Regions from separate parts of the Kluyvera intermedia genome, predicted to be linked through region 2. Evidence: predicted binding sites of a transcription regulator. Region 2 holds the regulator's gene; the other holds the start of a gene.
The links. The regulator PhoB, encoded in region 2, activates phosphate uptake and scavenging genes when phosphate is short. The targets are predictions, from matches to a motif close to CTGTCATAAAACTGNCNNAT.

Region 1 (11,836 bases), 390 kb from region 2:
CTGTGGAATGATAATGACGGCGGCTGTAAGGGTGCCTGTGATCGCGTGCCGCATCAGGATGTCACCGACTTGAAGCTGCCTGGCGAGTGTATTGACGGCGAATGCTACGACGACGTGCTGTTCCACGGCCTGGAGCAGACTATTGATAATATGCGCGGTGACGGCGTGATTGTCCTGCATACGATTGGCAGCCACGGACCAACCTATTACAACCGTTATCCACCAGCATTCCGTCGCTATACGCCGACCTGCGATACCAGCGAAATACAATCCTGTTCTCAGGAACAACTTAAAAATAGCTACGACAATACGATTTTGTATGTCGACTATATTGTCGATGAAGCGATTAAATTACTGCAATCAAAACAAGACAAATTCACCACTAGTCTGGTTTATCTTTCCGACCACGGGGAGTCATTGGGTGAGAACGGCGTTTATCTGCACGGGTTGCCGTATACCATTGCGCCAGAAACGCAGAAACACGTGCCGATGCTGGTATGGTTATCCGATGATTATCAAAAACGCTATGGCATAAATTACAGTTGCTTGCAAAAACAGGCCAAAGAAAATGACTACTCGCAGGATAATCTGTTCTCTACAATGCTCGGTATGACCGGCGTAGAAACGCAGGAATATCGCGCCGCAGACGATATCTTAGCCACGTGTAAACAGGGGCAAAACGGATGAAAATATTAGTCGTTGAAGATGATGCACTGTTATTACAGGGGCTGATTCTGGCAATGCAGAGCGAAGGGTATGCGTGTGATGGCGTTACCACGGCGCAACAGGCTGCGCTGAGTCTGGCGAACGGGCACTACAGCCTGGTGGTGCTTGATTTGGGTTTGCCGGATGAAGACGGGCTGCATTTTCTAAGCCGTATGCGCCAGGAAAAACTGAGCATTCCGGTGCTCATCCTCACCGCCCGCGACACTCTGGAGGATCGCATCAGCGGTCTGGATACCGGTGCCGATGATTATCTGGTGAAGCCGTTTGCGCTGGAGGAACTTAATGCCCGTATTCGTGCGCTGCTGCGACGCAATCTAAATCAGGGCGATAACGAAGTGACCGTGGAAAATCTGCGTCTCAACGTCACCCGCCGTCAGGTGTGGCTGGATGGCGAGATTCTGGAGCTGACGCCAAAAGAGTACGCCCTGCTGTCGCGTCTCATGTTAAAGGCGGGCAGCCCGGTACACCGTGAAATTCTCTACAACGATATCTACAACTGGGATAACGAACCGGCGACCAATACGCTGGAGGTGCATATTCACAACCTGCGCGATAAGGTGGGGAAAGCCCGTATCCGTACGGTACGCGGCTTTGGCTATCAGTTGGTTAACTCCAGTAAGGCAGAATAAGGAATGGCATTTTTTTCCGTTCGCAAATGGCCGATGCGCCATCAACTGCTGCTCGCCATTGGGGTAATTCTGGTGGTCTTCCAGCTAATCAGCGTGTTCTGGCTGTGGCATGAGAGCAAAGAGCAGATTGAGCTGGAAGTGGCGATGCTGATTAACAATCACAATAATGCAAAGCATATTCGCCACGAAGTGCGCGAGGCGATTGCCAGCCTGCTATTGCCGAGCCTTGTGATTATCAGCCTCGCATTGTACTTGTGTTTACAGGCGGTCAAACGTATTACCCGCCCGCTGGCCAATCTGCAAAAAGAACTTGATGCGCGAACCCCGGGAAATTTGCAGCCAATCTATCTGCAGCAGACCACGGTTGAGGTGGAGGCGGTGACCAACGCCATCAATCAACTGGTGCAAAATCTGACGCAGACGCTTGATCGCGAGCGCTTGTTTACCGCCGATGTTGCCCATGAACTGCGAACGCCGCTTGCAGGGTTAAAACTGCATCTGGAACTGCTGGAAAAGACGCAGAACCTGAATCTTGCGCCGCTGGTACAGCGTTTGGATCAGATGACTGAGAGCGTGGCGCAACTGCTGCTTTTAGCGCGGGTGGGCCAATCCTTTTCGGCAGGCAGTTACCAGCGGGTGGATCTGCTAAGTGATGTGATTGAGCCGATACACAGTGAGCTGGAAACCATGCTGGCGGCTCGGGCACAAAAGCTGGTTATTGACCATCCCCCATCGTCAGTGACCGTTTCCGGTGACGCGACCTTATTGAGGTTGCTGGTGCGTAATTTACTGGAGAATGCGCATCGATATAGTCCGGAAGCGTCAACGATTACCCTGTCGCTGGTCTCCACAACACGTCCGACGTTAGTGGTTGAGGATGAGGGGCCGGGGATTGATGAGTCGAAAGTCGGGGAGTTAAGTCAGGCATTTGTGCGAATGGACAGCCGTTATGGCGGAATTGGTCTTGGACTCAGCATCGTTACGCGCATCGCCCAGCTTCATGAAGCGGCATTCTTCTTGCAAAACCGCGAGACCGGCAACGGAACGCGAGCATGGGTAGAGTTTCAGCCACCGAAGAATTAACGCGAGTCAGAAGGTCATTATCCACTGACAGGCAAAACCGGCGACAATGGCAACGGAGATCATCACGGTAAACAGCTGCTGGGAATTCAGAGGAAACATGGCGCTATCCTTATTGATTTTACGGATAGTATGAGCGGGATTTATTAAGTGAACATTAAGGTTTGCGTCCGCGAGCGTGATGTTGCCCATATTTGGCACCGAGCCTTCCCGGGGGCGGCTTGCGCCTTGCCCGGGCTACAAATGACGTAGCCCGGCTGAACGAAGTGACGCCGGGGTTGGTACCGGCCGACTATCAGGATGTGGCGATAAACAATTCGCGTAGCTTGTGCAGGCGGTCGCGGGCTTCTGCTGCTTCTTCGAACTCGAGGTTCTGCGCATGTTTCATCATTTGCGCTTCCACGGCCTGGATTTGCTGCTGCAGCGCTTTCGGCGTCAGCACCGGTGCATCTGCCTCAACAACCGACGATGCGCCTCGTGACTTACCGCGGCCTTTGGCTTTGGTCTTCGCCAGCCCCTCACCCATCGACAGAATATCAACCACGTCTTTGACAAGACCCTGCGGCACGATGCCGTGTTCGACGTTGTACTGATGCTGTTTCTCACGACGACGTTCGGTCTCACTAATAGCTTTCGCCATCGACGCGGTGATTTTATCGCCGTAGAGAATTGCCTTACCGTTAATATTACGCGCTGCACGACCAATGGTCTGAATCAACGAACGTTCGGAACGCAGGAAACCTTCTTTGTCAGCGTCAAGGATTGCCACCAGCGAAACTTCCGGCATATCCAGCCCTTCTCGCAGCAAGTTGATACCCACCAGCACGTCGAATTCCCCCAAGCGCAGATCGCGGATGATCTCCATACGCTCGACGGTGTCGATATCAGAGTGCAGATAACGCACCCGCTCTCCATGTTCTTCGAGATAATCCGTCAGATCTTCCGCCATACGTTTGGTGAGCGTGGTGACCAGCACACGTTCGTTAATCACCGCACGTTTACGGATTTCTGATAACAGATCGTCAACCTGCGTGCCCACCGGACGTACTTCAATAATCGGGTCAAGCAGCCCGGTTGGGCGCACCACCTGATCAATGACGTCGCCACCGGATTTCTCCAGCTCATAGTTGCCCGGCGTCGCGGAAACATAGATGGTTTGCGGTGCCAGCGCTTCAAACTCTTCAAACTTTAATGGACGGTTATCGAGCGCAGACGGCAGGCGGAAACCATACTCGACCAGCGTCTCTTTACGCGCCCGGTCGCCTCGGTACATGCCGCCAATTTGCGGGATGGTGACGTGGGATTCATCTACCACCAGCAGACCGTCAGCCGGCAGGTAGTCAAACAGCGTCGGAGGTGGCTCGCCCGGCCCGCGCCCGGAGAGATAGCGAGAGTAGTTTTCAATGCCTGAGCAATAGCCCAACTCATTCATCATTTCGAGGTCAAACTGAGTTCGCTGGCTGATGCGTTGCTCTTCCAGCAGCTTGTTGTTTGCCAACAACACCTGACGTCGGTCAGCCAGTTCGACTTTGATTTCTTCCATCGCCTGCACGATACGCTCGCGTGGGGTTACGTAGTGGCTTTTCGGGTAAACCGTATAACGCTGGAGCGTTGACTCCACGTGCCCGGTCAGCGGGTCGAACAGCGACAGTCGCTCAACCTCTTCATCAAACAACTCGACGCGTAGCGCAAGATCGTCCGATTCAGCCGGGAAGATATCGATAACCTCGCCGCGCACGCGGAAAGTACCGCGCTGGAACGCCTGATCGTTGCGGGTGTACTGCAAATCCGCCAGTCGACGCAGAATGGAACGCTGATCGATAATGGTGCCCACCGTCAGATGCAGCATCATTTTCAGATACAGGTCGGGATCGCCCAGACCGTAGATGGCCGATACCGAAGCCACCACGATAACATCGCGACGCTCGAGCAGCGCCTTGGTGGCGGACAAACGCATCTGGTCGATGTGTTCATTCACCGCGGAATCTTTTTCGATAAAGGTATCGGAGCTGGGAACGTAGGCTTCCGGCTGGTAGTAATCGTAGTAGGAGACAAAGTACTCCACCGCGTTTTCCGGGAAGAACGCTTTCATTTCACCGTACAACTGCGCCGCCAGGGTTTTATTCGGTGCCAGTACCATGGTTGGACGCTGGAGGTCTGCAATGACGTTAGCCACGGTAAAGGTCTTCCCTGAACCGGTCACGCCGAGCAGCGTCTGGTGCGCCAGACCGTCTTCTAGCCCCTCTTTCAGACGTGAAATGGCCACCGGCTGATCGCCGGAAGGACTAAACGGGGAATGCAACTTAAAGGGTTTACTCATGGGCAACGCTACCTGATAACTGATGGCCGGGCTGGAGATTAATTCTACTCGCCGCTTGCACAATTGCCAATAAAAAATACTGGATATAAAACCAGTGATACATTATCGTATTTTGCATAATTGGGATGATGACCCGCAAGAATGGATGAAATTTATCCGCTGACCAGATAAAACACCAGCCGGATCAGGTTATCCCCAGAACATTTTCTCTTTTAACATTTGTCAATATAGGTCATGAAAGTTTTATGGCAACCACCGGCACTTTTTATGACACCATTGCTTTTATTTATCTTATTGATAATAAAGTAAAACTCACAAAAGACGCGTTTCACACCAATTCGGGCGAAAGCCGCATGCTCTCTCGTTCACCGCGAGTTTTCTAACCCTAATACACAGGGTTATCCACAGGAATAGTGGATAACTACCTCTAGCCCGTATCCCCCGCCACCCGGCGATTTGCGCAACATCGTGTCAATGCTGATGCAAAAAAATATTTTACTCTCGATATTGATGTGTATCAGCGAAATGTCACCTCTATTTTTAGGTACAACAGACATGATTCCCTTACGTTTTTTGCGGAGTATCACTTACGAATGAAGATAACCCGCTGAGAATACTCAACGGGTCAAAGGGGGATTTACAGGACGCGGAGATCGAGATACTGGCCGAGCGGTTGGTTAGTAATATCATCGCCTAACCATGGGATTTCACCCATCATCGGAGCCGGGATCATCCGTTGCAGCGTACTGAGGTACTCCGCATGCCGACGGCCCGGCGGGGTGACATCGTTCGCAATCCAGCCCGCCAGTTTTAAACCCGCTTGCTGCACTGCCTGAGCCGTCAACACCGCATGGTTGATACAACCAAGTTTCACGCCGACCACCAGAATGACCGGCAGTTGTTCCATCTTTACCCAGTCTGCTAGCGTCAGCGTCGGTGAGAGTGGCGTAAACCAGCCGCCAGCCCCTTCCACCAACACCCAGTCAGCCTGCGCCTCCAGTGCACGTAGTCCCGACGACAAGACGCTGGCCTCAATCGGACGTTGCTCATCAGCGCTGACGATATGCGGTGAGGTAGGTTCAGCGAAGGTATAAGGATTCACCGCGTCGTAGCTTAAGGGCACAACGCTGTTATGTTGCAGCGCCAGGGCGTCGCTGTTGCGCAACCCGTCGGTTGTCATTTCACTGCCGGACGCCACCGGCTTGTAGCCTGCGGTACGTCGTCCCTGTAAACGCGCGGCCTGCAACAATGCGGTACTGGCGACGGTTTTACCCACTTCCGTATCGGTTCCGGTAACATAGTAGCGTTCAATCACGAACGATCACTCCTGTAAAAAGATGGTAAGTCAAAGGACATTCGCCCCCCTGCGACGGCCATGCCAGCTGCAATTGTTGCAGTCTTCCGCGCGTCAGCGTCTGGTTACTGCGCCCCTGGTGAAGGTGCGTCGCCCCTATTCCCTTCAACGAGCGCATCGCGCTTAAGGCATCGGGGAAGTCCAATGTGTGCGTTGTGACCGTAGCGTGGTGACGATAATGCCCTACGGCGTCACGCAGCGTTTTTTCCGCCAGAAAACGGTTGGCGTGACTGTGATTGTCAATTGCCTGCCAGGCCTGGTTCAGTTCCGGTAACGACCCGGCGGTGAGGGTCGTAAACGCCAATACTCCGCCGGGGCTAAGCTGCCGATACAGACTGTCGAGGGCCACGCGGATATCGCTACACCACTGCACGGCCAGATTGCTCCACACCAGTTCAAAACCGTTTTCCAGTGGGGGGATATCTTCAATATCTGCCTGCAAATAGCGGTCTGCTGATTGTTGCGCACGCGCGTGTTGCAGCATCTCATCGGAGAGATCCAGCGCCGTGACGTGGCTTCCCTTATCACGCCAGTAACGGCTGTAGCTGCCCGGCCCACATCCCGCATCCAGCACCCGGGCAAACGCCTGGGATGGAAGTTGCGTCAGAAGATGCGCCGCACTCAAGCGTTGCAGCTCATCATGCTGATGATAGTGGGCCGCCGCGCGACCAAATGCGGCGGCGACGGCCTGTTTATCAACGCTCGCCATGTAACACCTCCAGCAGATGGGCAATATCCTCTGATTTGTGCGCCGCGGTTAGCGTCAGACGCAGACGCGCGGTACCTGCGGGAACGGTCGGCGGGCGGATGGCCGTCACCCAGCAACCCTGTTCGCGTAGCTGTTCCGCCAGTTGTAGGGTGTGCTGATTATCCCCCACAATCAGCGGCTGGATAGCGCTCTGCGAGTCGGTCAGGGGATATGCCAGACCACCAGCGCCGTGGCGAAAATCCGCCACATGCTGTGCCAGCGTTTCACGTCGTTGCTGTCCGTCATCGCTCTGAATAACCGCGAGCGCCGCCTGTAATGCCAGCGCCTGGGCGGGCGGCATGGCGGTGCTGTAAATCAGATGACGGGCGAATTGCAGGAAGTAGTCGGCAACATCGTGGCTGCACAGTACCGCCGCACCGCTCAGGCCAAAGGCTTTGCCAAAGGTGACAATCAGCAGTTCAGGATGAACGCCCTGCTGCTGACAGCTACCGCGCCCATTTTCGCCGTCAACGCCAATACCGTGGGCATCGTCAACCATCAACCAGCCATTGGCTTCCCGTGTGGCACGAGCGATATCAGCCAACGGTGCGCGGTCGCCGTCCATGCTAAACACCCCTTCCGTCACCACCAGTTGCTGGCCAGCAACGGGCGCGGCAAGCAGACGGGCAAGATGTTGGCTGTCGTTGTGCTGAAAACGACGGAGCTGGGCCGGGCTCTGCGCTGCGGCTTCCAGTAGCGACGCATGGCTCAGACGATCGGCAACAATCCGGTCCTCTCGCCCCGCCAGCGCGGCAATCACCGCCTGGTTGGCGGCAAAACCGGAGATAAACAGCAGTGCGCGGTCATAACCCAGCCAGTCGGAAAGCTGTTCTTCCAGGTGTTGATGCGCCTGGTGGTAGCCGGTGACGTGACCCGAACCGCCCGATCCCACGCCGTACAAATCAGCCCCCTGCTGCCAGGCGCGCACCACCTGCGGATGCTGACTCAGCCCCAGATAGTCGTTGCTGGAAAAGTTACGGTAGCGGCGGTCACCGCGTACCAGCCAACGTCCCGCGCCCTGCGCCAGTGGCTGACGCTGGCGAAACGCCTGTGCCTCACGACGCTCTGCTACAGCATGCTCAATTCGGCTTTGCCAACTCATACCGCCGCCGCGTTGTAATATTCCTCGGTATCTGGCGTCTTCAGTACCTGCTCCAGACGCTGCTGCTGTTCGTTGTCACCGACGCTCACCATCGTCTGCTGTGGGTTAAGCCCCAGCTTACGGAACAGTTGCAGGTCTTTGTCCTCTTCCGGGTTCGGGGTGGTCAGCAGTTTGCAGCCGTAGAATACCGAGTTGGCTCCGGCCATAAAGCACATCGCCTGAGTCTGTTCGTTCATCTGTTCGCGACCGGCGGAGAGACGCACGTGCGAGGTCGGCATCATGATGCGCGCTACCGCAATAGTACGAATAAAATCAAAGGCATCGACATCGTCGTTATCTGCAAGCGGCGTGCCTTTCACCTTCACCAGCATGTTGATCGGCACGCTTTCCGGCGGCGTTGGCAGGTTAGCTAATTGCAACAGCAGACCGGCGCGGTCAGTGACGGTTTCACCCAGCCCGACAATACCGCCAGAGCAGACTTTGATCCCGGCATCACGCACTTTGCCCAGCGTATCCAGACGCTCCTGATAGCTGCGGGTGGTGATGATATTGCCGTAGAATTCCGGCGAGGTATCGAGGTTGTGGTTGTAGTAATCCAGCCCCGCTGAAGCCAGACGTTCCGCCTGGGTGTCAGACAGCGTGCCCAGCGTCATACAGGCTTCCAGCCCCATTTCCTTCACGCCCTGTACCATCTGCTCAAGATAGGGCATATCGCGTTCGTGCGGGTTTTTCCACGCCGCACCCATACAGAATCGGGTTGAACCCGCAAGCTTAGCCTTTCGCGCAGAGTCCAGCACCTGCTCCACTTCCATCAGGCGTTCGCTTTCCAGACCGGTTTTGTAGCGCGAGCTTTGCGGGCAGTATTTGCAGTCTTCCGGGCAGGCGCCGGTTTTAATCGACAGCAGCGTGCTCACTTGCACTTGCTGTGGGTCGAAATGTTGACGGTGAACCTGCTGCGCTTCAAACAGTAAGTCCAGCAGCGGTTTTTCGAAAAGAGCGGTAACTTGCGACATTGTCCAGCGTAAAGGGTGAGCCATTGGCTTCTCCGGGGGTTTTGTTAATTTTCGGATCGGTTTATACTCGTAAACCTAAAACTTTTCAAAATGGTTTACAAGTCGATTATGACAACGGACGATCTCGCCTTCGATCAGCGCCACATATGGCACCCCTACACTTCCATGACCGCTCCGCTACCGGTGTATCCGGTGGTCTCCGCCGAGGGTTGCGAACTCCAACTTGCCAATGGCGACCGGCTGGTTGATGGCATGTCATCATGGTGGGCGACGATTCACGGCTACAATCACCCGCGTCTGAATGCGGCCATGAAAGCGCAAATTGACCAGATGTCGCACGTGATGTTTGGCGGTATTACCCATCCTTCCGCCGTGGCCCTGTGCCGTAAACTGGTGGCGATGACGCCTGAGCCGCTGGAGTGTGTGTTCCTCGCCGACTCGGGTTCCGTGGCGGTAGAAGTGGCAATGAAGATGGCGTTGCAGTACTGGCAGGCCAAAGGCGAGTCGCGTCAGCGTTTCCTGACCTTCCGCAACGGCTACCACGGCGATACCTTCGGCGCGATGTCGGTTTGCGATCCAGACAACTCGATGCACAGCCTGTGGAAAGGCTATTTGCCTGAGAACCTGTTTGCGCCGGCCCCGCACAGCCGCTTTGATGGCGAGTTTGAAGAGTACGACATGGTGACGTTTGCGCGGCTGATGGCGGCGCATCGCGGGGAAATTGCCGCGGTGATCCTTGAACCTATCGTGCAGGGTGCAGGCGGAATGCGCATGTACCATCCAGAGTGGTTAAAACGCATCCGTAAGATGTGTGACCGTGAAGGCATTCTGTTGATTGCCGATGAAATCGCCACCGGCTTTGGTCGTACCGGGAAGCTGTTCGCCTGCGAGCACGCGGGGATCAGCGCCGATATTCTGTGTTTAGGTAAAGCCCTGACCGGCGGCACCATGACGCTCTCAGCGACCATCACCACCCGTGAGGTGGCGGAAACGATCAGCAACGGCGAAGCAGGCTGCTTTATGCACGGGCCGACGTTTATGGGCAATCCGCTGGCCTGCGCCGTCGCCACCGAAAGCCTCGCCATTCTGGAAACCGGCGAGTGGCAAACCCAGGTCGCCGCCATTGAACATCAGCTCAAACGCGAGCTGGCACCTATCGGTGATTCGCCACTGGTTGCCGACGTCCGTGTGCTGGGCGCGATTGGCGTTGTCGAGACGCGTTACCCGGTGAACATGGCTCTGTTACAGCGTTTCTTCGTCGAACAAGGCGTATGGGTGCGTCCATTTGGTCGCCTGATTTACCTGATGCCGCCTTATCTCATCAGCAAAGCGCAACTCACCCGTTTGACCCGCGCCGTTTGTTTAGCTGTCGAACAGGAAACATTTTTTATCCAATAAGCAGCAGCCATATAGGATGATTAACGCTACACTCCTTTGTTAATCAGTAGATTAACAAAGGAGGCAGTCGATGAAATTAGTCAGCCATGACCTGCGTGACGGCGAAAAACTTCCACAGCAGCAGGTATTCAACGGGATGGGTTATGAGGGCGATAATATTTCTCCCCATCTGGCATGGGACGACGTGCCTGCCGGAACCAAAAGCTTTGTGGTGACCTGCTACGATCCGGATGCGCCAACCGGTTCCGGCTGGTGGCACTGGATTGTCGCCAATCTTCCCGCTGATACTCGCGAACTGCCCACTGGTAGCGGCTCGGGAATGGTGAATTTACCTGCTGGTGCACTGCAAACCCGCACCGATTTCGGTAAAGCCGGTTACGGTGGCGCGGCTCCGCCAAAAGGCGAAACTCACCGCTATATCTTTACGGTGCATGCACTGGATGTCGATAAAATCGACGTTGACGAAGGTGCCAGCGGAGCGATGGTCGGGTTCAACGTTCACTTCCACAGTCTGGCGAGTGCAACGATTACCGCGCTTTTTAGCTAATCACATTCACATCTTTAAGCCCTGCAAGGGAAACTTTGCGGGGCTTTTTTACATCTGTCGTGCAGCGAGTTGTAATTTTATGACGTAAACAGTGCCAGGAATGGGGAAAACGATGAGAAGTACGACGAGGAGAAAAACATCTTGTGAATACGATCACAATTCAAATACAAAGACGCAAAAAATAAAGGTGATATTAATCACAAAAAATCCGTCAACAGCGGCGATTTTTTAACTTTGTAGGCGAGTTACAAGCCTTTATGTGATCAAGGTCACTCAAAACAAGCTTTGACAGGGGGGCGAATAGTGATCTTAATCACAAATCCCCCTCGAGTACGCGAGATGAAAACGGCGTGATAGAGTCGATTTTGCATACAGAACGACTGGATGGTTTTTGGCGAAACCACCACAACTATGACGACGCGTAACGTCTTTACGCGCACCACGAGGGGTGTTTTATGTTATCACCAGATATCAAGGTCAAGGTACAGAATTTTGGCCGTTTTCTCAGCAATATGGTGATGCCCAATATTGGCGCATTCATTGCCTGGGGTTTGATTACCGCATTATTTATTCCAACAGGCTGGCTGCCTAATGAAACGTTAGCCAAGCTGGTTGGCCCAATGATCACCTATTTGCTGCCGCTGTTAATCGGCTATACCGGTGGTCGTCTTATCGGCGGCGAGCGCGGCGGCGTGGTCGGTGCTATCACCACCATGGGCGTTATCGTCGGCGCAGATATGCCGATGTTTATGGGCGCGATGATTGCCGGCCCGCTCGGCGGCTGGGCGATTAAGCGCTTCGACCGCTGGGTTGACGGTAAAATCAAAAGCGGCTTCGAGATGCTGGTGAACAACTTCTCTGCCGGTATTATCGGTATGCTGCTGGCGATGCTCGCCTTTATGGCGATTGGCCCAATGGT
Region 2 (11,836 bases):
TTTTTGCCAAATCTCGCTTATCTTCCCGCATTGACTGCCGATATAGCCATAAATTAATCATGGCTATTTTGGGCATAAATCACATTTATCACTTATCATTAATGTTATGTAAAAGTTAAAATTAAGTTATATCAGGAGAGTGCTGGAAATAACTGGAATCTTTACATTCAGGCCGGAGGATCCGCTGCTACGCTTTTGAGCGGTATTTTTCATCCATCCAGGTGGCTATTGGTAAAGTGAACAATTGCGAGGCAAGGTAGATAACATGAGTGCAACGATGGCGATTCTAACGATTGGGGTAGTGCCCGTCAGTGAAGTATTGCCGCTTTTAACCGAGCACATCAGGGAAGATCAAATCACCCACATGACCTTATTGGGGAAAATGAGTCGTGCGGAAGTGATGGAAGAGTACGCACCAGAACCCGGTGAAGAGCGCTTATTAGTCCTGTTAAAAGATAACCAGTTTGTCGAAGTTTCTCGTCTGAAAGTCGAACACAGCCTGCAGGCGGTGATCGAGGTACTTGATAATCAATCCTATGACGTCATTCTTTTACTGAATACGTTCAAACTGCGTGGCATGGTGGCACGTAATGCGATGCTGTTAGAGCCTCAGCGGATTATTCCGCCACTGGTGGCTTCTATTGTTGAAGGGCATCAGGTCGGGGTACTTGTTCCGGTAGAAGCTATTTTAAGTGCCCAGCAAGAAAAATGGCAGATGTTGCCAAACTCACCTTACTACGCGCTAGCAAACCCCGTCCGCGATAGCGATGAACATCTGATTTCAGCGGGCGGTTCACTGCTGGAGCAGGGGGCGGACGTCCTGGTGCTGGATTCGCTTGGCTATCACCAACGCCACCGGGATCTACTACAAAAAGCGCTGGATGTTCCGGTTCTCTTATCGAATGTGCTGGTCGCCAGGCTGGCCGCAGAATTATTGTGTTAAGCGTATGATTTTGCGTGACAGGCTTCTGTTCGCAACCCTATATTGGTTTTTTACGATAAGACAATAAGGGCCTGTTTATGCTTCAGAGCAACGATTATTTTGAAGGAAAAGTGAAATCTATCGGTTTTACCAGCAGCAGCACGGGTCGTGCTAGCGTCGGCGTGATGTTAGAAGGCGAATACACCTTCGGTACCGCCCAGCCAGAAGAGATGACCGTGATTAGCGGCGCGCTGAATGTGCTGTTACCGGGTGAAATTGAATGGAAAGTTTATAGCGCCGGGGAAGTGTTTAACGTGCCGGGCCACAGCGAGTTTAATCTTGAGGTTGCCGAACCCACTTCTTATCTGTGCCGCTATCTGTAATAGATTCCCTTCCTGTTATGGCAGGAAGGGAAACGTAAGCTTAACGCTGGGCTTCGCCGCCTAACCCTTCGACCAGGCTCTTAATTAACGCTGCCAGTTCGCCGGTCATCAGGATAAAGTCTGCATCGAAACGCTGGGCGTAATCGTCACGGTCAATATCTTCGTTCTGATCGCGTAGTTCGTCACAGAATTTCAGACGTTTGATCGAACCGTCGTCGCACATCACGAATTGAATACGTTGCTGCCAGTCGAGCGCCAGTTTGGTGACCAGCTTGCCCGCTTCAATGTGCACGGCAATCTCATCGCAGACCAGATCCTGTTTCTTCGCGCGGATCACGCCGCCATCTTCAAGGATCGCTTTGAGTTCCGCTTCATCAAGCAGCTGGAAGCTCTGTGCTGCCGTGCCGGAACGCACCCATTCGGTCAGGGTCAGTTCAATCGGATTCTCCAGCGTCAGCGGAACCACCGGCAGCGAGCCGAGGCTTTTACGCAGCAGTGCCAGCGTATCTTCCGCTTTTTTGGCGCTGGCGCAGTCGACCATGATCAGATCGTTAACGGTGTCGATCCACATCATTGTCTGGCTGAAGCGGCTGAACGCGCGCGGCAGCAGAGAGTGCAGCACTTCGTCCTTCAGGGAGTCTTTTTCCGTCTTCTTCAGTTTGCGACCCTGATCGGCTTCCAGCTTCTGGATCTTGGCTTCCAGCGCTTGTTTAATCACCGGGGAGGGTAGGATCTTCTCTTCTTTACGCGCACAGACGATGATCTGACCATTGACTTCATGCGTCAGCGCATCGCTGTGTGAACCCATTGGCGATACCCAGCCGGTTTTGGCCATATCCTGGCTGCCGCATGGGGTGAAGGTCATCTCAGCGAGCTGTTTTTCCATCTCTTCCACGCGTAGGGAGACGTCGCGGCTAAGACGATAAACCATTAAATTTTTGAACCACAGCATGATAATTTCCACGGTGTTATCGTTAAATCAGCGGGCAATGATAACGAATTGTCTCTGACCTTGCATTGATTTAAACAGGAGCGATGAATGCGAATTGGGATCGATTTAGGTGGCACGAAGACAGAAGTGATTGCGCTTTCCGACGCCGGTGAGGAGCTTTATCGCCACCGCTTGCCGACACCGCGTGACTACCTGCAAACTATTGAGAATATTGCCCATCTTGTCTCTCTTGCTGAAGCGGCAACCGGGCAAACCGGCACGGTCGGAATGGGCATTCCAGGTTCGATTTCGCCCTATACCGGCGTGGTTAAGAACGCGAATTCGACCTGGCTTAACGGCCAGCCGTTTGACAAAGATTTGAGCCGTCGCCTGAATCGGGAAGTGCGTCTGGCGAATGATGCCAATTGCCTTGCTGTGTCTGAAGCGGTCGATGGTGCGGCGGCAGGGGCACAGACGGTGTTCGCGGTTATTATCGGTACCGGTTGTGGTGCAGGCGTGGCGATTAACGGGCGTGTGCATATTGGCGGTAACGGCACGGCGGGCGAGTGGGGACATAATCCGCTGCCGTGGATGAATGATGAAGAGTTGCGTTATCGGGCGGAAGTCCCGTGCTACTGCGGTAAACAGGGCTGTATTGAAACGTTTATTTCCGGTACCGGGTTTGCCACGGATTATCACCGATTAAGCGGTCAGCCGTTAAAAGGTAGCGAGATTATGCAAAAGGTCGCGCAGGGAGATGCAATGGCAGAGCAGGCGTTCAGCCATTACGAACAGCGAGTGGCGAAGTCGCTGGCGCACGTGATTAATATCCTCGACCCGGACGTGATTGTATTAGGCGGCGGGATGAGCAACGTTGAGCGGTTGTATCACACGTTGCCATCGTTGGTGAAAACGTGGGTATTTGGCGCAGAGTGTGAAACGCCGATTCGCAAAGCGCTGCATGGAGATTCCAGCGGTGTGCGCGGGGCCGCGTGGTTGTGGCCCGCGTGATTTGGCCCTCACCCTAACCCTCTCCCAGAGGGAGAGGGGACTGTTCGGCGTTGTTTTTCACCTTAATCCAAGGTGCGCGGTGCCGCTTTTCTCCCTCTCCCTTTGGGAGAGGGTCGGGGTGAGGGAAACATCACTCTACGCTAAATATTTTATCTAACCGGCTATACCCCAATCCGTTAATCTTCTTCACCTTAATCTGTACCGGAATACGCTCTTTCATCGCCTCAACGTGGCTAATCACGCCAATAATCTTGCCGCTGGCATTCAGCGCATCCAGCGCGTCAAGCGCCGTGTCTAGCGTCTCACTATCCAGAGTGCCGAAGCCCTCATCCAGGAACAGTGAATCGATACGTGTTTTATGGCTGACCAGATCCGACAGCGCCAGCGCCAGCGCAAGGCTGACGAGGAAACTTTCGCCCCCGGACAGCGTGCGGGTATCGCGAACGGCATCCGCCTGCCAGGTATCGACCACTTCCAACTCCAGCGCATCGCTGGCTTTTCGCTGGAGGAGGTAGCGACCGTGCAGGCGGCTGAGCTGTTCGTTAGCCAGCCACACCAGATTATCCAGCGTTAACCCTTGCGCGAACTTACGGAACTTATCACCCTCTTTAGAGCCAATCAGCGCATTCAGATGCGCCCAGTCTTCCAGGGTGGCGTTAGCTTTCTCAATAGCCAACAGCAGCGACTGTTGCTGATGGCGATTCTCATCATCCTGCTTTAACTGCTGGCGCAGTTCGCCCTGACGTTCGCTGTTTTCACGGAGCTGGCGGGCGAGTTGTAGCAGTAAAGCCTGCACCTCGTCGAGCGACAGTTCAGCCTGTAAACTTTCCGGACGCAGCGTTAGATGACGCGCCAGCGCTTCCTGCACTTGAGCGGTCAGCGTCATACGCTGCTGATGCTGCGTCTCCAGCGATTGCTTGAGTTGCTCCAGCCGCTGGCGTTCATCACCGTCGAGCAGTGCGGCCAGGAAGTCTTCCCGGCTGCTAAAGTGGGAATCGGTCAGCGCTCGGTCAAAGTCCTGCTCAGCCTGCGTTAAACGTTTATTTTCCTGAATTTTCTGCTGTTGTAGTGTCTGTAACTGGCTCTCAAGCGACACACAGTCGTTATGCACCTGCTGCCAGCCATCAAGCTTGGCCTGGCCTCCGTCATCGGGTATTTTCGCCACTGGCAGCGTCTCCAGCAGTGGCTGGATCTGCGACAACTGTTGCTGAATCTCCTGGCTTTGTTTTTGCTGTTGCTGCCAGTGCAGAATTTCCGCTTCGCGAGCGGCAAGCCAGGCGCCGTCTTCACCGGGGACGGGCAGCGTCAGGTCATAAGCCGTCAGCGCTTGCTTGAGCGTTGTAATACGCTGTGCCAGCTCGTCACTCAACTGTTTGTTTGACGTCTGAAGCTCGCGGATCTGCCCCTCAATCGTTAACCGCTGACTGTGCTGATAGCGCTGCTGTTCGGCCTCGTCCTGGGCGGTCAGCCAGCCGCTGATGTCATCGGCAGGTTGTAACGTTATCGCCAGGCGCTGTGTGGTTTCCTGCCATTGTGATGTAAGTGCTTGCTCCTGCTGAGAAAGTGATGCTAGCTCATCATTCTCTTTTTGCTGCTGTTTTTGCAGCGCTTCTTGTTGCGCACGCAGGGTAGCGCCGTCTTCCGCCAGACGGGTGACCTCTTTTTCCAGCGCATCACGGCGGGCTTTATTGGCGTCGGGCGCCAGGGCCTGATACTCCGCCAGCGCAGGGTGGCTGGTGGAACCGCACAGTGGGCAAGGTGCCCCCGGCTGTAAACGCGCACGTTCCGCTTCCAGGCGGACAATTGTCGCTTCAAGCTCACAGATGGCCTTCACATCGCTCAACTGCTGCTTTTTGTCTTTATACACCTGACGAAGCTGAGTGAGATCGGTCGTCAGTTTTTCCAGTTGCTGCTGGCGCACAAGCCCGGCATCGATAAGCTGCTGGCGGCGCGTTTGCAGCGGCATAAACTGTGGATACAGGCGGCTAAGCTGCTGACGCAGAGGGCGCGTCGCGGCATGCTGGGCAACGTGCTCGGCTACTTCATCCTGGGTCAACGTTAAGGTGGATGGCGGCAATTGGGCCAACTGTTGTTCCCGTTCGCGTAGCCGTTGCTCATGAGTTTGTAGCTGCGCGCGATCCCGCGCCTGCTGGGCGAAGGCACCGCGCCAGCCGGTCAGTTCACCGTGCCAGCGCTGAATGTTGTCATGATCTTGCAACCACTGCTGTAACTCACTGTGCGTGCGCTGTAACGTTGCGCTCTGGCGCTCTGCGGTGTAACGGATCCGGTCGCGCAGGTGGCTAGCATCATGTAAGCGAGTATTCACTTGCTCTATAAGCTGGTGAGTTTTTGCCACGGTGGCAGCTTGTTCCTGCATCTGCGTCCAGCGTGGACGCAGTGCCTCAGCGGGCTGTGCGCGCTGTAGAACGGCTAGCTGAGGCTGTGCCGCCTCAAGGGCGTGCTGAGTTTCAGTCAGCGCCTGCTGATTTTTTTGCGCATCCTGGGTCAACTCAGCCTGGCGCGCCAGCCACTGTTGATGTTGTGTCGCGACAATCTGCTGCTGCTGCCACTGTTTTTCTTCGCAAGTAAGCGCCTGCAAACTCTGTTGTAGCGTCTGTTGCTGCTCTTCGCTTAACAGCACCACGCCGCTGGCCTGCGCCTGAAGCTTGTCTAACTCCCCGCGCGCCTGTTTATGTTTTTCAAAGACTTGTGCGGAAATTTGTCCGTAAATTTCGGTACCGGTGAGCTCTTCAAGCAGTTCGGCGCGCTCTTTCGGTTTGGCATTGAGGAAGGCGGCGAACTGGCCTTGTGACAGCAACATTGAGCGGGTAAAGCGGCCATAATCCAGCCCGCTCAAAGAGGCGGTCATCTCTAGCTTATCTTTGACTTTATCGGCCAGAATTTGCCCATCGGCACAACGCGCCAGCTCAACGCGCGGCGCTTGCAGATTGCCGTCCGGCTGGTTGCGTGCGCGGTTTTGGCTCCAGAAAGCGCGGTAGGCAACGCCCTGAACTTCGAACTCAACCTCTGCCAGACATTCGGCGGTGTCGCGGGTCATCAGATCGTTTTGTGATTGCGAAACCGTGTTGAGGCGCGGCGTCTCGTGGTAGAGCGCCAGACAGATGGCGTCGAGCAGTGTGGTTTTCCCGGCACCTGTTGGGCCGGTGATGGCAAACAGACCATTGCTGACGAACGGCTCTTGGGTGAAATCGATTTTCCACTCACCTTTGAGTGAGTTGAGGTTTTTCAGGCGCAGGCTGAGAATTTTCATAGCTGTTCCTCCTCGCCAAGACCGTGGAGCGTTTCATTGAACAGCGTTTGCAACCGCTGTTGTTGCGGTTCCTCCAGTGTTTCCAGCGCCAGTCGGCGGTGGAAAACTTCTTCGACGCTCAGTTCGCTCAGGGTTTCACGCTCCTGGTTTGCCAGAATACGCTGCCGCTGTTCGCGGCTGCGACGCACCAGAAGCACCTCTACCGGCAGGTCATCGGTGATGGTCTGGATTTTGCGCTGAATATCGTGAAGGTATTCGTCGCTGGTGATTTCAATATCAATCCATGTTGCCGGTTCGGCTTCGGCATCACGCCATTCGGCTAACTGGGCGCTGATACTGTCAAAATCACCTTTGATTACCGCCAGCGGTTGGGTAACCGGGACGGTGAGCGGCGTGACCTCAGCCAGTTTGCCGTCGCTGAAGTTCACAAGGTTAACGCTTTTGCTTTTGCCGGTTTCATCAAAACTCAGGGAGATAGGCGAGCCGCTGTAGCGAATATGCTCGCTGCCACCAATTTTCTGCGCCCGGTGAATATGTCCCAGCGCAATATAGTCGGCAGGTGGGAAGTTTTGTGCCGGAAAAGCATCCAGTGTGCCAATATAAATGTCGCGTACCGCATCGCTTTTGCTGGCGCCGACGGTTGTCAGATGGCCGCTGGCAATAATCGGCAGCGTGCGGTCATCACGCAGTTCGCAGGCTTGCTGATACTGCTGCTGATAATAATCAGTGATGCTTTCCAGCACCTGGCGTTGTTTTTCCTGACCGGAAAGTCCCGCCTGGCTGGTGATAATGTCGCGCGGACGCAAGAACGGAACCGGGCAAAATACTGCGCCAGGCGTGCCGTCGCGCAGATTTAAGATAAAGGGCGCATGACCGGCGCTGGCAATCACCGTGGTGTTAAGGAACGATAGGATATCCCGGGATTCATTCAGCGTGGCGACGGAATCATGGTTACCCGCCAGTACCACCAGATGACAGCCCGTTTGCTGGAGATCGACCACAAATCGGTTATACAGCTCGCGCGCGTAGCTCGGCGGCGAACCGGTATCGAAGATATCACCGGCGACAATAATGGCGTCAACCTGCTCCGATTTTGCGGTGTTAAGCAGCCATTGCAGGAAGGCTTGATGTTCTGCGGCGCGGCTTTTGCTGTAAAAGTTCTGGCCAAGGTGCCAGTCCGATGTGTGGATAATGCGCATAGCGGTTCCGTGGAAAGTGACGTAAAGTTGAGTATAAACATTCACCTACGGGTTGGTCGATGAGTGTCTATGTGCTGTGTCATAAACGGTGAAGGGCTATCATCTCACGGTCATGTTTATCATAAAACTGTCATAAATCTGACGCATAATGACGCCGTATATAATACTGATGTCTAAAAACAGGGCAAATAATGGCAAGACGTATTCTGGTCGTTGAAGATGAAGCACCTATCCGTGAGATGGTTTGTTTCGTTCTGGAGCAAAACGGTTTTCAGCCGGTGGAAGCAGAAGATTACGACAGCGCTGTCAACAAACTCAATGAACCCTGGCCCGATCTGATTCTGCTTGACTGGATGTTACCGGGCGGTTCTGGGCTGCAATTTATAAAGCATATCAAACGCGAGGCTCTGACCCGAGATATTCCCGTTGTGATGCTGACCGCTCGCGGCGAAGAAGAAGATCGCGTGCGAGGCCTCGAAACCGGTGCTGATGATTACATCACCAAACCCTTCTCACCCAAAGAGCTAGTTGCGCGCATCAAAGCCGTTATGCGCCGTATTTCACCGATGGCGGTGGAAGAGGTGATTGAGATGCAGGGGTTGAGCCTTGACCCAACCTCTCACCGGGTCATGACCGGTGAAAACCCATTGGATATGGGGCCAACTGAATTTAAACTGCTGCACTTCTTTATGACACACCCGGAGCGTGTCTACAGCCGTGAACAGCTGCTGAACCACGTTTGGGGAACTAACGTCTATGTTGAAGACAGGACTGTTGATGTGCATATTCGTCGCCTGCGCAAGGCGCTGGAACACAGTGGTCATGACCGCATGGTGCAAACTGTTCGCGGCACGGGTTATCGTTTTTCCACCCGTTTCTAATTGTTGACTGGAGTGTGACTCGTGCTGGAACGGCTGTCATGGAAAAGGCTGGTCCTGGAGCTGCTGTTATGCTGCTTCCCGGCCGTGGTACTGGGACTGGTATTCGGTTATCTGCCGTGGTTTTTACTGGCGGCAGTGACCGGGCTGCTTATCTGGCATTTCTGGAATTTACTGCGATTGTCCTGGTGGCTGTGGGTTGACAGAAGTATGACCCCTCCGCCGGGGCGCGGTAGCTGGGAGCCTTTATTATATGGGCTCAACCAGATGCAGTTGCGTAATAAGAAACGTCGCCGTGAGCTGGGTAATCTGATCAAGCGTTTTCGCAGCGGCGCAGAATCTTTACCCGATGCAGTGGTGCTGACCACTGAAGAAGGCGCGATTTTCTGGTGTAATGGCCTGGCCCAACAGTTGCTGGGTCTTCGCTGGCCCGACGATAGCGGGCAAAATATCTTAAACCTGCTGCGTTATCCTGAATTTACCCAACATCTTAAAAAGCGTGAATTCCATAAGCCGTTGCACCTGGTGCTCAATAGCGGCCGCCATCTGGAAATTCGTATTATGCCCTACACCGACCGTCAGTTGCTGATGGTGGCGCGCGACGTTACCCAAATGCATCAACTGGAAGGTGCACGGCGTAATTTCTTTGCGAACGTAAGCCATGAGTTGCGTACACCGCTGACGGTGCTGCAAGGCTATCTTGAGATGATGCAGGAGCAGCCGCTGGAAGGCTCGGTGCGTGAGAAAGCGTTGCATACCATGCGTGAGCAAACTCAGCGAATGGAAGGGCTGGTCAGGCAATTGCTGACGTTGTCGAAAATTGAGGCATCCCCCGTGCTGGCGCTCAATGAGAAAATTGACGTGCCGATGATGCTGCGGGTGGTGGAGCGTGAAGCGCAGACCCTAAGCCATTATCAGCATCAGTTCCATTTCGACATTGATGAGTCGCTAAAAGTGCTGGGCAATGAGGATCAACTGCGCAGCGCGATGTCGAATCTGGTGTATAACGCCGTTAACCATACCCCTGAAGGGACGCTGATTACCGTGCGCTGGCAGCATGCACCGCACGGCGCGCTGTTTAGCGTGTCTGATAATGGGCCGGGAATTTCGCCGGAACATTTGCCGAGGCTGACCGAGAGTTTCTATCGTGTCGATAAAGCGCGTTCGCGGCAAACCGGCGGCAGTGGGTTAGGGCTGGCGATTGTGAAACATGCGGTGAGTCATCACGACAGTCGGCTGGATATCACCAGTGAGTTGGGTAAAGGTTCATGCTTTAGCTTCCTGCTGCCGGAACGTTTAATTGCCAAAAATGACGCGTGATCCCACGCTTGTCAGCTTAACTTTCCACAGACCAGCCTCGGCTGGTCTGTTTGCTTTGCAGTCAATGAAACGTCGCCTGATTAACGAACGTCTGGTTGTTTTTTGTTCGCATGATTAGCCGGATGTTTTTCTTAAATCCAGTTTAAAAGTCTGCCTGTAAATTCACTATCAATATAATCATCTGGTTTTGCGATCCCGTGTTGCTTTAAAACGTTATAAGCGTTTAAATTGCCCACCTGGCAGTCACAAATAGACTGTTAATTCGCGGTAAATCAAAAAACTATTCTTCTTTACATCGCGAAGGGAGCATATCCCGCTAAGTTTGTCGTTGGTTTCCTCTGCATCATTCCACAGGCGCTGGCGCGATAAATTTTCGTTTTACAACACCACATCCACAGGCTGTAGTTACATATGACCCATCAATTGAAATCGCGTGACATCATCGCTCTGGGCTTTATGACCTTTGCGTTGTTTGTTGGCGCAGGCAACATCATTTTTCCTCCTATGGTTGGCTTGCAGGCAGGCCCTCACGTTTGGACCGCGGCCTTTGGCTTTCTGATTACCGCTGTTGGTCTCCCGGTGCTGACCGTGATAGCTCTGGCGAAAGTGGGTGGCGGCGTCGATAGCCTCAGCACGCCAATTGGTAAAGTGGCGGGCGTTTTGCTGGCGACCGTGTGTTATCTCGCTGTCGGCCCGCTGTTTGCCACACCGCGTACCGCGACTGTCTCATTTGAAATCGGTATTGCGCCGCTGACCGGTAGCGGCGAACTGCCGCTGTTTATCTACAGCATTATCTATTTTGCGCTGGTGATTCTGGTTTCGCTGTATCCGGGTAAATTGCTGGATACCGTGGGTAACTTCCTGGCACCGTTGAAAATCCTCGCGCTGATTATTCTCTCTGTTGCCGCAGTGATCTGGCCTGCCGGCCCTATCAGCAATGCGCTGGATGCTTATGAAACCGCTGCGTTCTCAAACGGTTTCGTTAACGGCTATCTGACCATGGATACGTTGGGCGCGATGGTCTTCGGTATTGTTATCGTTAACGCTGCACGTTCTCGTGGCGTAACGGAAGCACGTCTGCTGACCCGCTACACGATTTGGGCTGGTCTGATGGCGGGTGTCGGCCTGACGCTGCTGTACCTGGCGCTGTTCCGTCTGGGTTCTGATAGCGCGACGCTGGTCGACCAAAACGCGAACGGTGCAGCTATTCTGCATGCTTACGTTCAGCACACCTTCGGTGGTGCGGGTAGCTTCATGCTGGCGGCGCTGATCTTCATTGCTTGTCTGGTCACCGCGGTTGGCTTGACCTGCGCATGTGCGGAGTTCTTTGCTCAGTACCTGCCGTTCTCCTATCGCACGCTGGTCTTTATCCTCGGTCTGTTCTCGATGGCGGTATCGAATCTGGGGCTGAGCCACCTGATTCAAATCTCTATTCCGGTGCTGACGGCCATCTATCCGCCGTGTATCGCACTTGTAGTACTCAGTTTTACCCGCAATTGGTGGCATAATTCCGGCCGCGTGATTGCACCACCGATGTTTATCAGTCTGGTTTTTGGTATCCTTGACGCTATCAAAGCCTCTGCTTTCGCTGACGTATTACCGGGTTGGACTGCCCGTTTACCGATGGCGGAGCAAGGTCTGGCATGGTTGATGCCAACAATCGTGATGGCGATTCTGGCTGTAATCTGGGATCGCATGGCAGGACGCCAGGTAACATCAAGCGCGCATTAATCTGCACGGCGCTTTAACGGTGTTTAACCACGGGACGTGATGTTCCGTGGTTTTTTATTTTGGGTACTTTAGCCTAAGTTGTTCGCGCGGCTTTTATGGGCAGCGCGGGGATGATGGGTCTGACATGGCACTGGAAACGATGGAAAACAACAAGCTGAAGCGCGGGCTAAGCGCCCGACACATCCGCTTT

Region 1: the regulator PhoB is predicted to act here: its motif matches at 4,988-5,007, upstream of uvrB (excinuclease ABC subunit UvrB).

Annotation. Positions count from the first base shown of each region.
Region 1 is NZ_CP139986.1:3,222,220-3,234,055, forward strand. It holds gene eptA (phosphoethanolamine transferase EptA) at 1-687, shown strand, start outside; gene pmrA (two-component system response regulator PmrA) at 684-1,355, shown strand; gene pmrB (two-component system sensor histidine kinase PmrB) at 1,359-2,438, shown strand; gene uvrB (excinuclease ABC subunit UvrB) at 2,731-4,755, opposite strand; gene bioD (dethiobiotin synthase) at 5,393-6,070, opposite strand; gene bioC (malonyl-ACP O-methyltransferase BioC) at 6,063-6,818, opposite strand; gene bioF (8-amino-7-oxononanoate synthase) at 6,805-7,959, opposite strand; gene bioB (biotin synthase BioB) at 7,956-8,996, opposite strand; gene bioA (adenosylmethionine--8-amino-7-oxononanoate transaminase) at 9,081-10,370, shown strand; gene U0026_RS15615 (kinase inhibitor) at 10,441-10,917, shown strand; gene U0026_RS15620 (PTS mannitol transporter subunit IICBA) at 11,373-11,836, shown strand, end outside.
Region 2 is NZ_CP139986.1:3,615,569-3,627,404, reverse strand. It holds gene U0026_RS17635 (AroM family protein) at 266-943, shown strand; gene ppnP (pyrimidine/purine nucleoside phosphorylase) at 1,021-1,305, shown strand; gene rdgC (recombination-associated protein RdgC) at 1,346-2,257, opposite strand; gene mak (fructokinase) at 2,345-3,247, shown strand; gene sbcC (exonuclease subunit SbcC) at 3,378-6,518, opposite strand; gene sbcD (exonuclease subunit SbcD) at 6,515-7,717, opposite strand; gene phoB (phosphate response regulator transcription factor PhoB) at 7,909-8,598, shown strand; gene phoR (phosphate regulon sensor histidine kinase PhoR) at 8,620-9,915, shown strand; gene brnQ (branched-chain amino acid transporter carrier protein BrnQ) at 10,327-11,646, shown strand; gene proY (proline-specific permease ProY) at 11,786-11,836, shown strand, end outside.